2 regions of the Streptomyces sp. NPDC024687 genome follow, and region 2 is predicted to be linked to the other one. Evidence: riboswitches for the same ligand, from Rfam matches in the RefSeq annotation. Region 2 holds a riboswitch; the other holds the start of a gene.
What was found. Region 2 has a riboswitch for cyclic di-AMP ahead of ACZ39I_RS38625 (M23 family metallopeptidase). Riboswitches for the same ligand answer to the same signal wherever they lie in the genome.

Region 1: another riboswitch for cyclic di-AMP. It lies ahead of ACZ39I_RS24025 (transglycosylase family protein); the one in region 2 lies ahead of ACZ39I_RS38625 (M23 family metallopeptidase).

What each region holds. Positions count from the first base shown of each region.
Region 1 covers NZ_JBVHLJ010000006.1:109,182-112,937, forward strand. The annotation lists gene eno (phosphopyruvate hydratase) at 1-774, opposite strand, end outside; gene ACZ39I_RS24025 (transglycosylase family protein) at 1,068-1,772, opposite strand; cyclic di-AMP (ydaO/yuaA leader) riboswitch at 1,776-1,943, opposite strand; gene ACZ39I_RS24030 (transglycosylase family protein) at 2,149-3,144, opposite strand; gene ACZ39I_RS24035 (cytochrome P450 family protein) at 3,336-3,756, opposite strand, start outside.
Region 2 covers NZ_JBVHLJ010000015.1:38,069-41,824, forward strand. The annotation lists gene ACZ39I_RS38620 (GntR family transcriptional regulator) at 207-902, opposite strand; gene ACZ39I_RS38625 (M23 family metallopeptidase) at 1,091-1,843, opposite strand; cyclic di-AMP (ydaO/yuaA leader) riboswitch at 1,857-2,023, opposite strand; gene ACZ39I_RS38630 (M16 family metallopeptidase) at 2,227-3,615, opposite strand; gene ACZ39I_RS38635 (M16 family metallopeptidase) at 3,612-3,756, opposite strand, start outside.

The sequences.
Region 1 (3,756 bases), on a different contig from region 2:
GAACTCGTACTTGCCGTCCTTGTAGAACTCGGACGCGGCGACGTCGAGCGCGAGCGCGATCTGCTCGCCGGGGACGTAGCCGGCCTGCTTGATGGCCTCGATGATGAGGTCGAGCGCGGCGCGGTTGGACTCCAGGTTCGGGGCGAAGCCGCCCTCGTCGCCGAGGCCGGTGGACAGGCCCTTGGTCTTCAGCACCTTCTTGAGGGTGTGGTAGACCTCGGCGCCCCAGCGCAGGGCCTCGGAGAAGGACTCCGCGCCGATCGGGGCGATCATGAACTCCTGGATGTCCACGTTGGAGTCGGCGTGCGAGCCGCCGTTCAGGATGTTCATCATCGGCACCGGCAGCAGGTGCGCGTTCGGGCCGCCCAGGTAGCGGAAGAGCGGGAGGTCGCTGGCCTCGGAGGCGGCGTGGGCGACGGCGAGCGAGACGCCGAGGATGGCGTTGGCGCCGAGCGAGCCCTTGTTGTCGGTGGCGTCCAGGTCGAACATCGCCTGGTCGATCAGACGCTGCTCGGTGGCGTCGTAGCCGACCAGCTCCGGGCCGATCTGCTCGATGACGGCCAGCACGGCCTTCTCGACACCCTTGCCGTGGTAGCGGTTCGGGTCACCGTCGCGGAGCTCGATGGCCTCGAAGGCGCCCGTGGAGGCGCCGGAGGGGACGGCGGCACGACCGGTGCTGCCGTCGTCGAGGCCGACCTCGACCTCGACCGTGGGGTTGCCTCGGGAGTCCAGGATTTCCCGGGCTACGACGACGTCGATGGACGGCACGAGCATCTCCTTCTTGGGATGTGACACGGTCCGCCGGGACCGCGGTGGGTTCTGCGAGACCGAGCCTAACCGGCTCCGGGGGTTCGGCCACCGTGTGGACCGCCTCCTGGACAGAACCGAGAGTAAATTGTTTCTGAACTGAACAAAGACATGCCTCGACGGGGCATGAAAAAACCCCGCCCCGGTGCGTACGGGGGAACACGCACCGGAGCGGGGAGCCCGTGGGGACGGGGGGTGACCCTCACGAGGCCTTCATCCTGAAGGACACGGCTGTGAGGGCGCTGTGGTTCAGCTGGGTCCTACTTGAGGTGCAGCTGCTGACCCGGGTAGATGAAGTCCGCGTCGGTGATGATGTCCTTGTTCAGCTTGAACAGCTTCTGCCAGCCGCCCTTGACCTTGTGCTTCTCGGCGATCGAGCTGAGGGTGTCACCCTTGACGACCTTGTACTCGCCGTCGCCCTTCTTGACCTTCTTGCCGGTCGGGGTGGTGACCGTCTTCTTGGCGGCCGGACGGTCGGTCGAACGGGAGGCGCTCTGCTCGTCGGTCGAACGGCTGCTCGTGCTCGAGGAGCCGGAGTTCGAGGAGCTGGAGTTCGAGGAGCTGGAGGAGGACGAGCTGCTGCCGCTGTAGCCGGCGCTGGACAGGCCCTTGCCGCAGACCGGCCAGGCACCCTTGCCCTGGGAGGCGAGGACCTTCTCGGCGACGGCGATCTGCTGGGACTTGCTGGCCTGGTTGGCCTGCGCGGCGTACTGCGTGCCGCCGTACGCGGCCCAGGTGGAGGCCGAGAACTGCAGGCCGCCGTAGTAGCCGTTGCCGGTGTTGATGGACCAGTTGCCGCCGGACTCGCACTGGGCGACGGTGTCCCACTCGGAGGCGGTGGCGGCGGAGGCGTTGCCGGCCGCCATCAGCGGGGCGGCGATGGCGACACCGGTGACACCGGCAAGCGCGGCGGCACGGGTGGCCTTGGACGGACGACGGTGCTTGCCCTTACCGGAAAACAGCATGGTGGATCCCCTCACCGACGCCTGCGAGGTGAGCTGTCGGGTTCGGGCCGGTTGAGTTGCCCGGCCGCACATCTCGCGATGCGCGGCTTCACCCCAAGCCGGTCCAGCATGAACTGCTGGGCCCGGCACTTACCTTGGGTCCCCCGCTCCTGCCTACGGCGCTTGACGCGACGACTGTTCCCGTTCCGTCGCTGGCAGGATTCGGCGTTGCGACAGACGGGGCTCGGGTTGCCGAGCGGTCACGACCGTAGACACGGGCTCGGCGGAATTTCAAAGACGATCAGGGCTTCTGAGACTCATCCCACACTTTCACCAAAGTGGACATTCAGTGCGAAGTGTGACGTGAACTCCCGCTGTTTTTCAGGCCTTTTCAGCCCTATTCAACCCCTGTGTCGAGGGTCTGACCGGCGACGATGCCGCTCGGGTCGGCCCCGATGCGGTCCTTGTTCTCGGCGTAGAGGGCACGCCATCCGCCGTCGAGGCCAAGGGAGTCGGCGATGGAGGCGAGCGAGTCGCCCTCCTGGACGGTGTAGGTGCCCGCGGCATGCCGGCCGGCCGGGGAGGAGGCTGTGCTCTTCGTCGCAATCTCCTCGGCACTGCCGCCGCGGTGCTTGCCGGAACCGAGGGCGCCGACGTCCACGAGGGCCGAAGAGCTGCCCTGCTGCCACGACTTGTCCGCTTCGTCCTCTTCTGGGCTCACCACGGGCGAGCTGTCGGAAGGCTGTACGTCCTCCGCGGCGGAGCCCTCGGAAGGCGAAGGGTTCTTTTTGCCCGACTTGGCGGAACTGTCGCCATTGGAGGCGGTGGCCGACGGCGAGGGCGTGGCGGACGAACCGTCCAGCGCGCCGAGCAGACCGGAAGACTCCTCGGCGCCCGAGGAGTCGGAGGAACCGGATGAACCAGACGATCCGGATGAACCGGACGATGTCGATGAGTCGGACGCCGAGGCCGAGGGTGTCTCGCTCCCCACGCCCGTGTCGACGTCGGCCGCACTCGAGTCCTTGCTGAGACCGCCGAGCAGACCGCAGGTGGGCCAGGCGGCGATGCCCTGGTCCGCGAGGAGCTTCTCGGCCACGGCTATCTGCTGGTTGCGGCTGGCCAGGTCCGCCGTCTCGGCGTATTCGAGGCCGCCGTACTTCTCCCAGTTCTCCTGGGACATCTGGAGGCCGCCGTAGTAGCCGTTGGCGTCGTTGGCGCTCCAGGAGCCGCCGCTCTCGCATTCCGCGACCCGGTCCCAGGTGGTGCCGGTGGCGGCGCTCGCTCCGGTCGCTCCGAGCAGTGGGATCGCGATGGCGGAGCCCGTCACACCGGCCGCCACGAGGAGAGCGGGAGCCTGACGGGGGCGACGGTGACGACCGTTCCCGGAGAGCATGAGGGGACCTTTCCCGAGACAGCAAATACCCGCGCGGCGAGTGGTGCGGGGCACCGCGCTGGTCCGTGAACGTATAGGGGTTCGATCACTTGTCACAAGTTAATGCCGCGTAGATCACGTGAGGATCACAAACTTGAGGACTCGTCATGTTTACCCACTCCGTGCGGGGACAGGACGGGCCTCTCGGTCGATTACCGGACGGGCGTGAACTCCACGGGCAAAGTGCGCAGTCCACGCATGATGAGCCCCCCGCGCCACCGCAAATCAGCCGAATCGACCGCCAGTTGGAGATCCGGGAGGCGGGTGAGGAGGGTGGCGAGCGCGGTCTGGCCCTCCAGGCGGGCGAGCGGGGCACCGAGGCAGTAGTGGATGCCGTGGCCGTAACCGAGGTGCTGATTGTCACGGCGGGACAGATCGAGCACGTCGGGGTCGGCGAACCGCTCCGGATCCCGGTCCGCGGCGGCGAGCACGACGAGCACCGGGTCACCGGCGGCGATGTCCTGCCCGCCGATCCGCAGGGGTTCGGTGGCGAACCGCCAGGTGGCCAGTTCCACCGGACCGTCGTACCGCAGCAGTTCCTCCACACCGGTCTCCAGGAGGCCCCTCTCCTGC
Region 2 (3,756 bases):
GGAGGCTCTCCCCATCCCGCAGCCATCCCCATTGAACTGCACAGACACCTCAACGATCAAAACTTGCAGCTGCGTGCCAGAAGATGCCTGCCACACGTCCTGAAGGGCTCGCCCGAATTGCCGGGCGAGCCCTTCACCCTTCCCCGTACAGGCAGCAAAAATAATGGCCCCTCAAAGTACTTTTTCTTTGCTATACGGCGCCCGCGTTAATTCCGCAGGCTCGGCATGTTTACGCCATGTTGCGAATTCCTCACCCGCTCCCCGCGGTCGCCGCCAGAGGAGAACCGCAGCCGGTGCGCGGCAGACATACGCTCGGTATGCAGCGCCGTGATAGCCCGCGCGCGCTCACCGTCCCCGCGCGCCACCGCGTCCACGATCGCGCCGTGCTCCGCCCAGGACTCCACCGGGTTGGCGGGCGCCTCCACCACGTACATCCAGGCGATCTTGTGCCGGAGCTGGGTCAGCATCGAGGTCATGGCAGGGCTGCCGGAGGCCTGGGCGAGCGTCTCGTGGAACCAGCCCCCAAGGGAGCGCAGATCCTCGCTGTTGCCTTGCCTGGCCCGCTCCTGACCCAGCCGGACCAGGCCGCGCAGCACCTTCAGATGGGCCTCGGTGCGCCGCTGGGCGGCCCGGGAGGCGCCGAGCGGCACCAGCAGCATGCGCATCTCCAGGAGGTCGGCGCCCTCCTGGTCGGTCGGTTCGGCCACGCACGCGCCCGCGTGGCGTCGCGTCACCACGAAGCCCTCGGCCTCCAGTGTGCGCAGGGCCTCCCGGACGGGGACGCGGGAGACGCCGTAGCGGCGGGCGAGCAGTTCCTCGGTGAGTCGGCTGCCGCGCTCGTAGACACCGGCGACGATGTCGTCCCGGATAGCCGTGCATACCGAGTGCGCCGGAATACGCATGTCCGACCTCCGTCTTAGTCCCCTTGAAACGTCGCCGATTGACGTGTGTTCAGTGACTCTATTGCAATGAGCGGGAATTTCCGACGGCGGACCGGAATCCAGGGATATTTTTTGGACAGCGGGGCACTGTAAACGCGGAAACCCCGGCTCGGAGGAGCCGGGGCCGAAGAAGATCTCGCGGTACGTCGTCAGACACTCACGCCGTGCGAGCGCAGATAGGCGACGGGGTCGATGTCCGAGCCGTACTCGGCGGTGGTGCGGGCCTCGAAGTGCAGGTGCGGCCCGGTGACGTTGCCGGTCGCGCCGGACAGGCCGATCTGCTGGCCGGGGGTGACCGACTGGCCGACCGAGACGCCGATGGACGACAGGTGGCCGTACTGGGTGTACGTGCCGTCGGCCATCCTGATCACGATCTCGTTGCCGTACGAGCCGCCCCAGCCGGTCTCCACGACGGTGCCGCGGCCGACCGCGTGGACGGAGGTGCCGCTCGCGGCGTGGAAGTCGACGCCGGTGTGGCTGCCGGAGGACCACAGGGAGCCGCCGGTCTTGTAGCCGGTGGAGATGTAGGAGCCGGAGATCGGGGTGACGAAGCTGTTGAGGCGCTTGCGCTCGGCCGCGCGGGCGGCGCGCTCTTTGGCCTCGCGCTCCTCCTTGGCCCGTGCCTCGGCCTTCCTCTTGGCCTCCGCCGCCGCCTTCTTCCGCTCGGCGGCCTGCTGTTGGGCAGCGGCCTGGGCGTCGAGCTGATCGGCGAGGGAGTCGCCGACGCTGACGACGGGCATGAGCCCGGTCTGCTCGACGGAGTTCCCGGCGGCGAGCGCCGGAGCGGCGAGGGTGCCGATGACGCCGGTGGTGGCGAGGGCCGCGACGCCCGCCGCATTGGCGGTGGTGCGCTTCATCCGGCTGGGACGACGGTGCTTCCCGGCGGCGCAGGTGAACGCCATGTAGTGGGTGGTCCTTTCCTTCCTTCTCGCCTACCGGGTTAGCTGACGGGTTCGGAGCAGGAAGGTCTCCTACGGACCCCCTCGCAGCGCGCGCGGGCGTCCGATTCACCCCAGGGACAACGCATGTGGGTCCCCGGCTCCCCTGGCTCGCGCCATGCGGGGACTCGGCGATGACTGTCCGGTGCCGCGGACGCGGCGCAGTGCCTGACGAACAGCCGGGATGACGCTAAGCGGGCCGACTTTCAATCCCCAAACCGATCACGGTTTTTGTAGCGCATCCCACAGGCAAGACAGGCAACCTCCTGCCCAATTCGGACATCTAAGGGCCCTGGTGACGCTTCCGTCACCAGGGCCCCTGTGCGGCGCCTGCTCTGCCGGCCCCTCTACTCGGCCGACACGACCTTGACCTCGCCGATGCCGAGGGCCGCCACGGGCTCCTTGATCGCGGCCGCGTCGCCGACCAGGATCGTCACCAGACGGTCCACCGGGAACGCATTCACGACGGCCGCGGTGGCCTCGACGGTGCCCGTCGCGGCGAGCTGCTGGTACAGGGTCGCCTGGTAGTCGTCCGGCAGGTGCTGCTCGACCTGGTCGGCCAGGGTGCCCGCCACGGCCGCCGCCGTCTCGAACTTGAGCGGCGCCACGCCGACGAGGTTCTGTACGGCGACGTCCCGCTCGGCGTCGGTGAGGCCGCCCTCCGCGAGCGTGCGCAGCACGGTCCACAGGTCCTCAAGGGCGGGACCGGTGTTCGGGGTGTCGACGGAGCCGCTGATGGCGAGCATCGCGGCGCCCGAGCCGTCCGGGGCGGACCTGAGGACCTGCCCGAACGACCGCACGCCGTAGGTGTAGCCCTTCTCCTCGCGCAGGACACGGTCCAGCCGGGAGGTGAGAGTGCCGCCGAGGCAGTATGTGCCGAGCACCTGCGCGGGCCACACGCGCGCGTGCCGGTCGGCGCCGATACGGCCGATCAGCAGCTGCGTCTGGACGGCGCCGGGGCGGTCCACGATGACGACCCGGCCGGTGTCGTCGGCGGTCACCGGCGGCATGGGGCGCGGCTGGGCCGTGGAGCCGGTCCAGGAGCCGAGGGTGTCGCCGAGCAGCTCGTCCAGATCGATGCCGGTGAGGTCGCCGACGACCACGGCGGTCGCGGTGGCTGGCCGTACGTGCTTCTCGTAGAACCCGCGCACCGCCGCGGAGTCGATGTTCTCGACCGTCTCCTCGGTGCCCTGGCGCGGGCGGGACATGCGCGAGTCCGCCGGGAACAGTTCCCGGGAGAGCTCCTTGGCTGCGCGGCGGGACGGGTTGGCGAGCTCGTGCGGGATCTCGTCCAGGCGGTTGTTGACGAGCCGTTCGATCTCGCTGTCCGCGAAGGCGGGTGCCCTCAGGGCGTCGGCCAGCAGACCGAGCGCCTTGGCGAGGCGGGAGGCCGGCACTTCGAGGCTCAGCCGGACGCCCGGGTGGTCGGCGTGCGCGTCGAGGGTGGCGCCGCATCGCTCCAGTTCGGCGGCGAACTCCTCGGCGGAGTGCTTGTCGGTGCCCTCCGAGAAGGCGCGCGCCATGATCGTGCCGACACCGTCGAGGCCGGCCGGTTCGGCCTCCAGAGGAGCGTCCAGGAGCACCTCGACGGCGACGACCTGCTGGCCGGGGCGGTGGCAGCGCAGGACCGTCAGGCCGTTGTCGAGCGTCCCGCGCGTGGGGGCCGGAAAGGCCCACGGCCTGGCGTCGCCCGCCTGGGGCTGGGGGTGGAAGTCCATCGCGGCGAGCTCGCTCACTGGGCCGCCTCCTCGTTCTCGTCCTGGTCGGCGGGGGCTTCGGCAGTGGTGGGTTCGTACACGAGCACCGCCCGGTTGTCGGGGCGCAGCTTGGCCTTGGCTACCTTCTGGACGTCCTCGGCGCTCACCTCCAGGACGCGC